One region of the Clostridium sp. genome, then DNA from elsewhere that is predicted to be linked to it. Evidence: riboswitches for the same ligand, from Rfam matches in the RefSeq annotation. Region 1 holds a riboswitch; each other region holds the start of a gene.
The links. A riboswitch is a leader RNA that binds a small molecule or an ion and turns the genes downstream of it on or off. The one in region 1 is predicted to bind S-adenosylmethionine.
Positions count from the first base shown of each region.

Region 2: linked by a shared signal. The riboswitch ahead of LKE46_RS05345 (GNAT family N-acetyltransferase) and the one ahead of metA (homoserine O-acetyltransferase MetA) in region 1 are both predicted to bind S-adenosylmethionine.
Region 3: linked by a shared signal. The riboswitch ahead of LKE46_RS06295 (methionine ABC transporter ATP-binding protein) and the one ahead of metA (homoserine O-acetyltransferase MetA) in region 1 are both predicted to bind S-adenosylmethionine.
Region 4: linked by a shared signal. The riboswitch ahead of metK (methionine adenosyltransferase) and the one ahead of metA (homoserine O-acetyltransferase MetA) in region 1 are both predicted to bind S-adenosylmethionine.

Region 1 covers NZ_JAKVOI010000001.1:2,451,949-2,455,091, reverse strand. Annotated here, with positions in the region: gene LKE46_RS12025 (isocitrate dehydrogenase (NAD(+))) at 1-329, shown strand, start outside; gene metA (homoserine O-acetyltransferase MetA) at 392-1,306, opposite strand; SAM riboswitch class I at 1,392-1,499, opposite strand; SAM riboswitch class I at 1,639-1,748, shown strand; gene metF (methylenetetrahydrofolate reductase [NAD(P)H]) at 1,841-2,698, shown strand; gene LKE46_RS12010 (homocysteine S-methyltransferase family protein) at 2,716-3,143, shown strand, end outside.
Region 2 covers NZ_JAKVOI010000001.1:1,062,433-1,065,575, forward strand. Annotated here, with positions in the region: gene LKE46_RS05335 (ROK family transcriptional regulator) at 1-715, shown strand, start outside; gene LKE46_RS05340 (YezD family protein) at 811-978, shown strand; SAM riboswitch class I at 1,039-1,146, shown strand; gene LKE46_RS05345 (GNAT family N-acetyltransferase) at 1,419-1,886, shown strand; gene LKE46_RS05350 (TetR/AcrR family transcriptional regulator) at 1,954-2,706, shown strand; gene LKE46_RS05355 (hypothetical protein) at 2,826-3,032, shown strand; gene LKE46_RS05360 (ABC transporter permease) at 3,037-3,143, shown strand, end outside.
Region 3 covers NZ_JAKVOI010000001.1:1,276,696-1,279,838, forward strand. Annotated here, with positions in the region: gene LKE46_RS06290 (methionine ABC transporter permease) at 1-324, opposite strand, end outside; gene LKE46_RS06295 (methionine ABC transporter ATP-binding protein) at 326-1,282, opposite strand; SAM riboswitch class I at 1,361-1,469, opposite strand; gene LKE46_RS06300 (amino acid permease) at 1,502-2,971, opposite strand.
Region 4 covers NZ_JAKVOI010000001.1:2,768,319-2,771,461, forward strand. Annotated here, with positions in the region: gene recD2 (SF1B family DNA helicase RecD2) at 1-309, opposite strand, end outside; gene metK (methionine adenosyltransferase) at 393-1,568, opposite strand; SAM riboswitch class I at 1,641-1,740, opposite strand; tRNA gene LKE46_RS13565 (tRNA-Tyr) at 1,785-1,869, opposite strand; tRNA gene LKE46_RS13570 (tRNA-Thr) at 1,877-1,952, opposite strand; tRNA gene LKE46_RS13575 (tRNA-Val) at 1,971-2,046, opposite strand; tRNA gene LKE46_RS13580 (tRNA-Tyr) at 2,052-2,136, opposite strand; tRNA gene LKE46_RS13585 (tRNA-Thr) at 2,144-2,219, opposite strand; gene yyaC (spore protease YyaC) at 2,502-3,047, shown strand; gene LKE46_RS13595 (rod shape-determining protein) at 3,049-3,143, opposite strand, start outside.

The DNA of each region.
Region 1 (3,143 bases):
GTGATATCTTATCCGATATGGCATCGGGACTCATAGGCGGACTAGGACTGGTTCCTGGAGCAAATGTAGGTGAGGATACAGCAGTATTTGAAGCTGCACATGGATCTGCACCTGATATTGCAGGTAAAAATAAAGCCAATCCTACGGCTATAATACTTTCATCAATCATGATGCTTAGATATCTTGGAGAAAACATCCCGGCGGATAGGATAGAGAATGCAGTTGAGGCCGTGCTTAAAGATGGAAAGTACCTGACCTGTGATCTTGGCGGAAATTCTACTACCGATGAATTTACAGATGCAATAATTTCAAAATTGGATTTCAATTAAATAAAGGTGACGAATGCAGAACTACCATACAGCAGGTAGTTCTGCAGTTTTTTACACCAGAATTAGAGCTTGTTCAAGTCATATGGTGTTTCCTGATATACGTAATAGTTGAGCCAATTTAAAAATAGTAAATTGGCATGTCCTTTCCACATGGACAGTGGAGCTTTTTTTGTATCATCATCAGGAAAATAATTTTTTGGAATTTCTATAGGAAGGTTGCTTGCCTTGTCCCTTTCATATTCCTGCTTCAATGTCAGGGTATCATATTCGGAATGTCCCATGACAAAGATATCGCGGCCGCCCTTTGTAGCTGCTATATAGATTCCTGCTTCTTCTGATTCTGAGAGTATTTCAAGTTCAGGAACACTTTGAATATCCTCTCTTTTTATAGTTGTATGCCTCGAATGAGGGGCATAAAACAGATCATCAAAACCCCTTAATAGTTTTACATTCTTCCTGGTGATGGTATGTGGAAACACTCCAAACAACTTTTTGTCCAATGGATATTTTGGAATACCAAAATGATAGTAAAGACCGGCCTGAGCCCCCCAGCATATGTGGAAGGTTGAATAGACGTTTTTCAGGGACCAGTCCATTATTTCAGTGAGTTCATCCCAGTAATCTACATCTTCAAATTCCAACTTTTCTACAGGTGCTCCCGTTATTATCATCCCGTCAAATTTTCTGTGACGTATTTCGTCAAATGTCTCGTAATACTTGAAAAGATATTCTTCGGAAGTATTTTTTGACTTATGGGATTTTGGGTATACAAGGGTTATGTCCACTTGAAGCGGGGAATTGCCAAGAAGTCTGAGCAGTTGTGTTTCAGTGACAGTCTTGACGGGCATCAGATTCAATATTACTATATTGAGAGGACGTATATCCTGCTTGACTGCACGTTTTTCGTTCATTACAAATATATTTTCAGCTTTCAATATCTTGCAAGCTGGAAGACCATTAGGTATATTTATTGGCATAGAACTCATCCTTTACAAATATTGATTATGGACTAAAAAGGCCATTTTTCTACTAAGAAAAATGGCCTGTAATATCGAACTATTTTTCTTATCTTTCAGAAAAAATCTGTAGGAATTAACACCATGCATTCAAATGAAAAATGCTGGTTGTCGGGCATCATTGGGCCTATCCCTTAGCCACTCTCGATAAGATTTTTAATTGGTTTAATGAATATGATATACTAAAAACTTAATTCTGTCAAGAAGATCAAAAATTAGAATTTTTGTATTGACAAGCATGCTGAAAAGTATTAGCATTAAATAAAATGTACTTTAACAATAATATACTGAGGTTCTTATCAAGAGTGGTGGAGGGACTGGCCCTGAGAAACCCGACAACCAGCATGTGCGTCATGCAAGGTGTTAATTCCTACAGAATCATGAAAATTCTGGAAGATAAGAAAAGAATGCTGTAATGTATCGATACAAACTTAGGCTGCTTTTCTTAATAAAAAGCGGCCTTTTTTGAACTAAATTTTTATGAGGAGAGAATTTATGAGCATAATAGATATATTCAATGACAAGGAATTTATACTTTCCTTTGAAGTTATACCATTTAAGAATAAAAGTAATTTCCCGAGCTTTGAAAACAGGATCAATAATTTGAGCAAAATGAATCCGGATTTTATAAGTGTAACTTATGGAGCTGCAGGAAGAAGTAAAAATGGATCCATGGAGACTGCACTTTATATAAAGAACAAATACAATATAGAGGTGCTGTCACATCTCACCTGCATAAATTCTACAGAGGAAGAAATAGAGAAATACATATCGGAGCTTGCTGATGGCGGAATAAATAATATACTTGCACTCAGAGGAGATATTGTCAGGAATTCCAATTCACAAATAAATAATAAATACAGATATGCAAAGGAACTTGTAAAATATATTTCAAGAAAGAGAGATATGTGTATTGCAGTTGCAGCATATCCCGAAGGACATGCGGAATCAAGTAATCTGGATGAAGATATTTTTCATCTGAAGGAGAAGGTGGACTGCGGGGCGGATTTTCTTATCACCCAGTTTTTCTTCAGCAATGACTATTTCTACACGTTCAGGGAAAAACTGGGCAAGATTGGGCTGGATATACCTCTGCTGGCAGGTATAATGCCGGTTGTTAAGGCAAGACAGGTTAAGAGCATGAGTCTGCTTGGCGGCGCAAGTTTGCCTAAAGAACTTTTGGCCATAATAGATAAATATGGGGAAAATGAAGAAGACTTCTTTAAAGCGGGAGTAGAATACAGCTTGAATCAAACACGCGATTTGGTGAAAAATGGAATAAAGGGTATTCACTTGTATACCATGAATGACTTGACTGCTGTGAACTACATAGTAGATAATTTGTATAATTGATAAAAAGGGGTGGCTATATGGATTTTAACGATTTGTTTAAAAGATTCGAGGATAAATTTATATTTTTTGACGGTGCTATGGGGACAATGCTTCAGAAAAGTGGACTTAAAGCCGGCGATCTTCCTGAAATATTGAACATAACAAATGGAAATACAATCAAGAAAATACATGAAGTCTACCTTGATTCTGGTGCAGATATTATAATAACAAATACTTTTGGGGCAAATGAATTGAAATACAGTGATTCTGAATATTCTTCAGATGAAGTGATAGAGGCCGGGGTTAGAGTTGCAAAAGCTGCTGTCAGGGGAAGAAAGGATAAATTCGTGGCACTTGACATGGGCCCTATAGGCCAGGTCATGGAGCCTACTGGGAACCTCACTTTTGAAACTGCCTATAAACTTTTTAAAAAACAGGTAGTCATAGGTGAAAGGGAAGGAGCCGA
Region 2 (3,143 bases), 1.4 Mb from region 1:
TAACCTGAGAATGGAGATTATTCATAAAAAAGTTTTTCAAATTGAATATGGTACTTCTCCGAATGATTTAATAGAAATGATTCAAAAGAGCATAGGAAGTATATATGTAGAATTAAGGCTTGATTTTATTCAGCTTGCTGGAGTAGGACTTGCAGTTGATACAAGAGTATTGCCTGGTGTACCCATAAAAGAAATGCTGGAGAAAAAACTTAAATGCAGTATAGTCAGTGAGAACAGATCCAATTCAGCTGTTGTTGCAGAATATTTATATGGATATGGAAAAATGTTTAGTAATCTGGCTTATTTTAATTGTGGATTGTGCATAAGAGAAGGTACCATTCTACAGGGGAGAGTTTTAAGAACAGCAGGAAATAATGAATACGCTTTTGAACAGATTATTTCCAGAAGCAGAGATTATATTAATTTTAAAAGCATGTGTATTGAAACTAAAAAATATAACTTGATGCCTGAAAAAACGATTATGAATGTTGCAAGAACACTTGGGACAAGTATGAATTCATATGTAAATTTGTTGAATTTGAATTGTATCATACTGGATGGATGTTTGGCAAGTCTGGATTTATTTTATAATACATGTATTAAATATGTTGATGGAAAAGTTGTTTTTAAAAGAAGAGGATACTTCAAAGATGACGTTGTTCCTGTAGGAATTGCAGCGTTGGTATTTGAAAGATTAGTTGAAAATCAAATATAGTTTTGATGTCTGTTTAAATTCAAGCTTCTGTTGCTGAAATCAATAAATTATCAGTTTATACATAATAAAATTCAGTTAAGGTAGGAGAGGTTTCATTGAATAAAAAAGTAGTAAATGATAATATTTTAAAGAGTATTTCAAAGGAAAATTTGAATATGGTATTATGTATGCTAAAGATAATAAAGTATGGTTCAATAACTTTAGTTGTTCAAGATGGGAAAGTGATACAGGTGGAAAAAAAAGAAAAAGTAAGATTGATATAGACTGTTGACAAAGTATTTGAAATAATATATAGTATATGTAACTTAAAAGTAAATAAAAATTTCTTATCGAGAGAGACGGAGGGACTGGCCCTATGATGTCCGGCAACCTGGATTATTATGTTTATTCAATGGTGCCAATTCCAGCAGGAATACCCTGAAAGATGAGAAACAATAGGACATGTCTTCCTTTGGTTTCTCCGGAGGAAGTTTTTTGATGGAAGATTTAATATTATAATTGACTGACTAGAAAACTAGAGGTCAAGTTTCATGTATATGTGGATTAGTACTTTATATAATGTACATATATGGAAGCTTGACCTCTTATTTTTAAGAAAAAAAGCTGATTATGAGCAAAATAGAAAAGGGAGGGATGAAAATCTACAAAATATTTCAGAAGTCGGATCCGGGGAGAGACGAAATATAAGTGAGGTGTGAGAAGAGTGCCTGAAATTGTTATAAAGAAAGCAGCGCAAAAAGATATACCATTGATATTTCAATTAAGGGAACTTTTATTTAAAGAAAGTGGATTCAAAGATGATTTTTATATAGAAAATGTAAAAGAAAAAACTATAGATTTTTATAAGAATCAATATAATGAAAATAAAATGCAGCATTTCATTGGATATAATTCCGAGGGAAAGGTAATTGGCGTTGCAGGATCTCTAATCAAAAATGATTTTCCATATTTTTTATTTAAACCAGGATTTTATGGATGGATAGTTGATGTCTATACTCTTCCTAAATTTAGAAAAAATGGCATGGCGTCAAGATTGCTTGATCTAAATATACAATGGATTAAATCAAGAGGAGCATGTGAAATACAATTGTTGGCCTTCAGTAAGGAAGCTATCAAAGTGTATAGAGATTTTGGATTTAAAGATGTAAATGTAATGAAATTAAATTTATAGTGGTATACGAGATAATCCTGTCTACTACAAATATTGAATTTTATATTATTTTAGGAGAGATATTTGTATGAAGGGTGATAACAGATCCAAGATATTGAAATGTTCAAAAAAGATAATTAATGATTGTGGAATAAAATTTCTGAGCGTCGATAGAATTGTAAAAGAATGCAGAATAAGTAAATCTACCTTCTATGACAATTTTTACTCAAAGCAGAAGTTGCTTGAAAGCTTAAAGATGGAAGCTGATGACAAATTAGAGTATAAGCCCATAAAAGATAAAATTGTTTCAGCTGCTATACAAGAATTTTCTACAAATACTTTTAATGAAACAAATATGGATATAATAGCCCAAAAAATTGGAATAAATAGATCTTCCATATATAGATATTTTTCAAATAAAGAAGAACTGCTTGAAGCAAGTGTAGCTAATGAAATGAAAAATAGGAAAAAAATACTTGGATCAATTAAAAATAGAAAGTATGATCCTATTGTATTTATAGAAAAATATATAGAATATTTTGATTCATATGCAAATGATAAATATACTAATCTGCTGTTTGCTACTATGATTTATTATTCTAAAGATAATCAAAATGTAAAGGAATCTTTCGGAAAATTAAGAAAATATAGTGTTGATTTATTGGCTGATAATTTTGAAGAAGGCAAAAGAAAAAAAATATTCAAGAAGAACTTCGATTCTGTTTTAAAGGCACAAATGTTGTTTTCAGTAATGGCAGGTATGCATATTCATTGTCCTGAAAAGTTTTCGGTAGTAACGCATGATTTGTTGAAAATGCTTTATAAAGAAATAAAATTATAGTATCAATATTCTTAAAAATTTTAGTTGTTAGAATTCACTGATACTATAGCTTATTTATGCAAAATTGAGTACTATAAAGAACATTATGTATTATTTAGTATCTGAAATTTATATAACAATTGGAGGAACAGTATCTGGCAGATCTAATCAAAAATGCACAGAAAGAGGGTGTTATTGTAGGTAAGAACAGTGTTACCATACCGAATTATAGTAATGTATTGATACTTGCTCCACCTCTTATAATAAAGAAAAATGAGTTGAACGTTATAGTAGAAGTCCTGAAAAAGTTGTTAAAAAAATTATCTGATAAGTTAACAGGGAAGTGATTTTATGGATAAAAAAACTTCAGCATTTATTACAGTTGAGAATATAATTACATTAATTACGATAACTATATTGCTAATTATATGGTATGTGACGACAAAATTAAAAATATT
Region 3 (3,143 bases), 1.2 Mb from region 1:
CCTTGCTGCAAATGGAGCTGCCGCTATTGTAATTGGAACTATGGCCGCTGTAGTACCTATAGTTTTGCCAACTATCAATTTAGTTAATGGGAAAATTGCTATCATAAGTATTATAAAAGGAAAAGACCTCAATAAATTTATTATTACATCAAGTACCTTATACACTGCTCTGTTAGGCCTTAATCCATTTTCTTCAGTCACTATCAACAAAATGGCAGGTATGAAACCTATAATTACAGCAAGTATTGTAGACACAACTACCATATATAATGTCTGTCCAATGGCAGGAAGCAGTATTTCTGTAAATGTTTCTGAAAATCCCATATTATTCAACCTCCCAGCTTACATTTCTTGAAGAAAGATATTCACATATGATCTCTTTATCTTTTTCATTTATATTTATAACAAGACTTCCAAGTACATCACTTCGAAATTTCTCAAGTTTTCCCCATACTATTGAAAATTTTATATTCAAATCTATTGCCATGGACGTTATAAGATTCCCCTGACTTATATTCTTCGGGAAAAATATTCTTATGTTTATTCCCTGATCCGGCAATATGCTATCAGCACCAAGCAGCTTTTTTAAATTTTTACCAGGTTTCAAAAATATTTCTTCTACCGTACCTGATTTTTTTATCTCTCCCTCATCAATAATAGCTACTTTATTACATATTTCCTTTATTACTTCCATTTGATGTGTTACCACAACTATGGTTATTTTAAACTCTCTGTTTATTTTTTTCAGCAATTCAAGTATTGATTTAGTGGTATTTGGGTCAAGAGCCGAGGTAGCTTCATCACACAGTAATATGCTGGGATTTAGTGAAAGTGCTCTTGCAATAGCTACCCTTTGTTTTTGACCTCCGCTCAATTCCCTCGGCATACTTTCGGCCTTATCTTCCAATCCTACAAGTTGCAGCAAATTATTAACTGTTTTCCTCATTTCATTTTTATCAATACCCCACACTTCAAGTGGAAGTGATATATTCGAATACACATTTTTTCTATTGAGCAGATTAAAATTTTGAAATATCATTCCGAGATTTCTTCTAAATATCCTTATCTGTTTGCCTTTTAAGTCTTTTACTTCTTTATTCATAACTTTTATGCTTCCTGTATCATAGGTCTCAAGACCGTTTAAGCACCTGAGAAGAGTTGACTTTCCTGCACCGCTGTGTCCTACTATACCAAATATCTCGCCCTCTTCTATGTGGAGATTTATATCTTTTAATACATTTTTGCCACCAAAACTTTTACCAATATTACTAATATCTATCAATATATTTCATCCTCCCATATAAAGTCTTAGCAAAAAACAAAAGTCCGAGGAAAACCTCAGACTTAATTACAAAACAATATCTCATCTTTCAGCTCCCGCTGCAGGAATTAGCACCATTGTACAAAACACTTTCATACTGGTTGCCGGATTTCAAAGGGCCTGTCCCCTCCACCTCTCTTGATAAGTTCAGAATTTATACCTGACACGCAACTAATTATATCAACTTAATTTTGATGTGTCAATATTATCATTTAATTCTACATCTTTTAACTTTATAAATTTTGTATTCTCTCTTTTCTTATAAACTATCAATAAAATTAGAAATAAAGGTATCCCTATATAGGAAGATATTACTCCACCCCAGTCTATTTTACTTTCCTGAAAATATGTAATACCCTGTCCAAACACTACAATCGTACAAAGTATAAATGCAATTATAGGCCCCAGCGGGAAAAATTTAGCCCTATATTTGAGTTTTGATACATCCTTCCCCTGAACCATACATGCCCTTCTAAACCTGAAGTGACATATTGCTATACCAAGCCATGCTATAAACCCTGAAAGTCCTGACGCAGCTACGAGCCATACATACACCGAACTCTCTGCATAAATTCCTGTTAAAAAACAGGCAGAAGCAACTACTGTAGTAATAATAACTGCATTCACAGGTACACCCTTTGAATTTACCCTTCCAAAAATTCTGGGTGCCTTGCCGTCATTAGCCATGGAATACAACATTCTCGAAGATGCATACATACCTGAATTCCCACAGGAAAGTACCGATGTCAATATAACTGCATTCATAAGAGAAGCCGCCCCAGATATCCCCGCTTTTTGAAATATCATTGTGAATGGGCTTGTCTGAACACCTGCTTTAGTATATGGAATCAATGCGCCTACTACAATTATAGTTCCAAGATAAAATAATATTATTCTCCAGAATATAGTATTTATAGCTTTTGGTATTGTCTTGTCCGGATTCTCGCTTTCACCGGCTGCAATACCTACAAGTTCCGTACCCTGAAAGGAAAATCCTGCAATTAAAAATATCAGGAATATGGATTTTCCTCCTCCTACAAAAGGTGCATCTCCAACAGTAAAATTCTCAATTCCAACAGGATTTCCATTAAATATTCCAAATATCATGGCAACCCCTGTTATCAGAAATACTATAACTGTAGTAACTTTTATACCTGCAAACCAAAATTCAGATTCTCCATAAGCTTTTGCAGATAATAAGTTCAGTGTTACTATAATTGTCAAAAACAATATACTCCATATAACAGATTGTACATAAGGAAACCAGTATTTCATTATAACCGCACCTGCTACCATCTCTGCAGCTACTGTAATAGCCCAATTATACCAGTAGTTCCATCCAAGAGCAAACCCTAGAGCCGGATCCACAAATTTTGTAGCATATGTACCAAATGATCCTGAATCCGGCATAAAAGTTGCCATTTCTCCCAAGCTTGTCATTAAAAAGTATACCATAATGCCTATACATATATATGCTACCAGTGCACCTCCAGGTCCAGCTTGATTTATAGTTTTTCCCAGAGCTAAAAATATACCTGTACCAATAGCACCACCAAGTGCAATCATATTCAAATGTCTTGCCTTAAGCCCTCTTTTTAATTCATTGGCTGCCTTTGGATTTTTATATTTATCATCTAAAGTATTCTGCATTTTATTCCTCCTAGTCCTTTATCCTGACACTTAATCTACTTTTAACATTATGAACCAAGTCATACAATTAGTCAATATCTGTAAGTTTATGATAATTATTATTTGCTAGTTATTATTATAAGTCATTTCCTAATAAATTATATCATATATTATAATTACACAAAATTAAATC
Region 4 (3,143 bases), 320 kb from region 1:
AAATTTATCGACTATCTTTTTTGCAGTAACAGGTCCTATACCAGATATAGCTCCAGATGACAGATATCTTTCAATACCAACTTTAGTATCTGGTATTATTTCTTCGGAATATTTGATTTTAAACTGCTGTCCAAAATGCGGATGGGTTACCCATTCTCCCATAAATTTCAAATTCTGTCCTTCCATAATAAAAGGTACATTCCCGACTATAGTCACAACACCGCTTTTGTTTTTTAATTTGGCAACCACATATCCATTATCTTCATTCTGGAATACTATATCATCTATAATACCTTGTATTTCCTGCATAAAATCTCCCTACTTTTAAAAATTATATCAATAAGTCAATTATAACACATTAGGCACGCATCATTTTAGATGCGTGCCCACTGTTATAAATATTTTTTTATTTCATCCACCTTATTCAACTTTTCCCACGGCACATCTATATCTGTCCTTCCAAAATGCCCATATGCCGCTACTTGTCTATATATAGGTCTTCTCAAATTCAAATTTCTTATTATTGCTCCTGGTCTTAGATCAAATACTTTATTTACTATATCAACTATGTCGTCTTCTGAAATCTTTCCGGTACCAAAGGTATCTACTTCTATGGATACCGGTTTAGCAACACCTATAGCATAGGCCAGCTGTATTTCCAGTTTGTCGGCCAGCCCTGATGCTACAAGGTTTTTTGCAACCCACCTTGCTGCATAAGCAGCTGATCTGTCAACCTTGGTTGGATCTTTTCCGGAAAATGCACCTCCGCCGTGTCTTCCATAACCACCATAAGTATCAACTATTATTTTTCTTCCTGTAAGTCCTGAATCACCCTGTGGACCCCCGACTACAAATCTACCTGTAGGATTTATAAAATACCTTGTATTATCATCTAAAAATTTGGATGGTATTGTTGGTTTTATAACATTTTCTATTATATCCCTGCTTATCTGTTCCTGACTTACATGTGGATCATGCTGTGATGATACAACTACAGTATCTATCCTTACCGGTTTGTCATTTTCATATTCCACCGTAACTTGTGTTTTTCCATCCGGTCTTAAATAAGAAAGGGTCCCATCTTTTCTAACGGCTGTCAGCCTTTTTGCAAGTTTGTGTGCCATACTTATTGGAAGCGGCATATATTCCGGAGTTTCATTTGTAGCAAAGCCAAACATCATTCCTTGATCTCCCGCACCTATAGCATCTTCCTTGTCCATTGTACCGGATTTAGCTTCAAAAGCCTCATTTACTCCCATAGCTATATCTGATGACTGCTCATCTATTGAGGATATTACTGAACAAGTATCGCAGTCAAAGCCGTACTTTGCCCTTGTATAGCCTATTTCCTTCACAGTTTTTCTAACTATTTTAGGAATGTCTACATAACATTTAGTTGATATTTCACCCATAACTAAAACCATTCCTGTTGTAGTTATAGTTTCACAAGCTACCCTTCCTTCAGGATCCTGTGCCATTATTGCATCAAGTATAGCATCTGAAATTTGATCACACATTTTATCTGGATGCCCTTCTGTAACCGACTCAGAAGTAAACAACTTTTTCATCTTTTTCCCCTCCATCTACATAAAAATAAAAAACCTCTTTTATAAAAAAGAGGTTAATAAGCATTATCAACTCTCTTATCTCGCAGGAATAACTGCAGGAATTGGCACCTTAGCATATTTACTGGTTGCCGGGTTTCACAGGGCCCTTTCCCTCCACCTCTCTTGATAAGAGTTTTAAATTATAAAATAAAAAACACTTTCTATAGTGTTTTTTTATGGTGGAGGAAGATGGATTCGAACCATCGAAGTCAATGACAACAGATTTACAGTCTGCCCCCTTTAGCCACTCGGGAATTCCTCCATTTTTATGGTGCTGGCAGTAGGCATCGAACCCACGACCTACTGATTACAAGTCAGTTGCTCTACCATCTGAGCTATGCCAGCCTATTCAATATTTTAATATGGTGGGCACAACAGGGCTCGAACCTGTGACCCTCTGCTTGTAAGGCAGATGCTCTCCCAGCTGAGCTATGCGCCCTAAATTGGTGGAGGAAGATGGATTCGAACCATCGAAGTCAATGACAACAGATTTACAGTCTGCCCCCTTTAGCCACTCGGGAATTCCTCCATTTTTATGGTGCTGGCAATAGGCATCGAACCCACGACCTACTGATTACAAGTCAGTTGCTCTACCATCTGAGCTATGCCAGCTTACTATGTAACTTGTCATCAGTTAACACACGCATTGACCTATGTTAGTATATCGTTTAGGCACTCCTTTTTCAAATTTCATTTTTGGTGTATTCCCGCATTTAAATTGATTTAACTCAACATTCCTTTATGTTTCTCAATAAATCACATTTTCACAATTTATATTTGCCACATTGTCTATTCTAATTTTTTATGCTGCCTCATATAAATTATATATGATGTTTTAAACGGCTACATATTCACATTTTATGCAACAAAACACAATTTGAAGAGGTGAAAATTTTGAATAAAGTAAAGGTTAACTATAAAACTCCTATGGCATATTATAAATTAGCAAGTTCTCTACGAAATTATATTGATAGAAACACAATCATAGTTTGTATTGGTACTGACAGATATATAGGTGACTGCCTCGGACCTCTGGTAGGCACATTGCTCAAATATAAACATTTCCCTCTTCCTGTATATGGTACAATACAGGAACCAATACATGCCCTAAATATTGACATGAAACTAAAGCATATTACATCTCAACATAAGGAATGCAACATAATAGGCATAGACGCTTGCCTCGGAGATATCAATAATATAGGCGAAATACAAGTAAGAGATTTTCCAATTCATCCAGGAAAAGGAGTAGGAAAATCCCTGCCAAATGTAGGAGAAACTTCAGTAATTGGCATAGTGGATTCAAATACAGGTAAAAATATCTTCAGCAGTTCAAATAATATAAGATTAAATTTAATTCTCTCTATGTCAGAAGTGATACTTAACTCCCTAATTCATGCATATTATCTGTATCTCAATGACAATATTGAAAATATATAACTTAATCAACCAGAGTTATATCATCTCCGCTAAAAGTAAGCTCCATCTTATCCAGATATGTGAGAACCTTGCCAGTTCCAAGAGCTACACAGGATA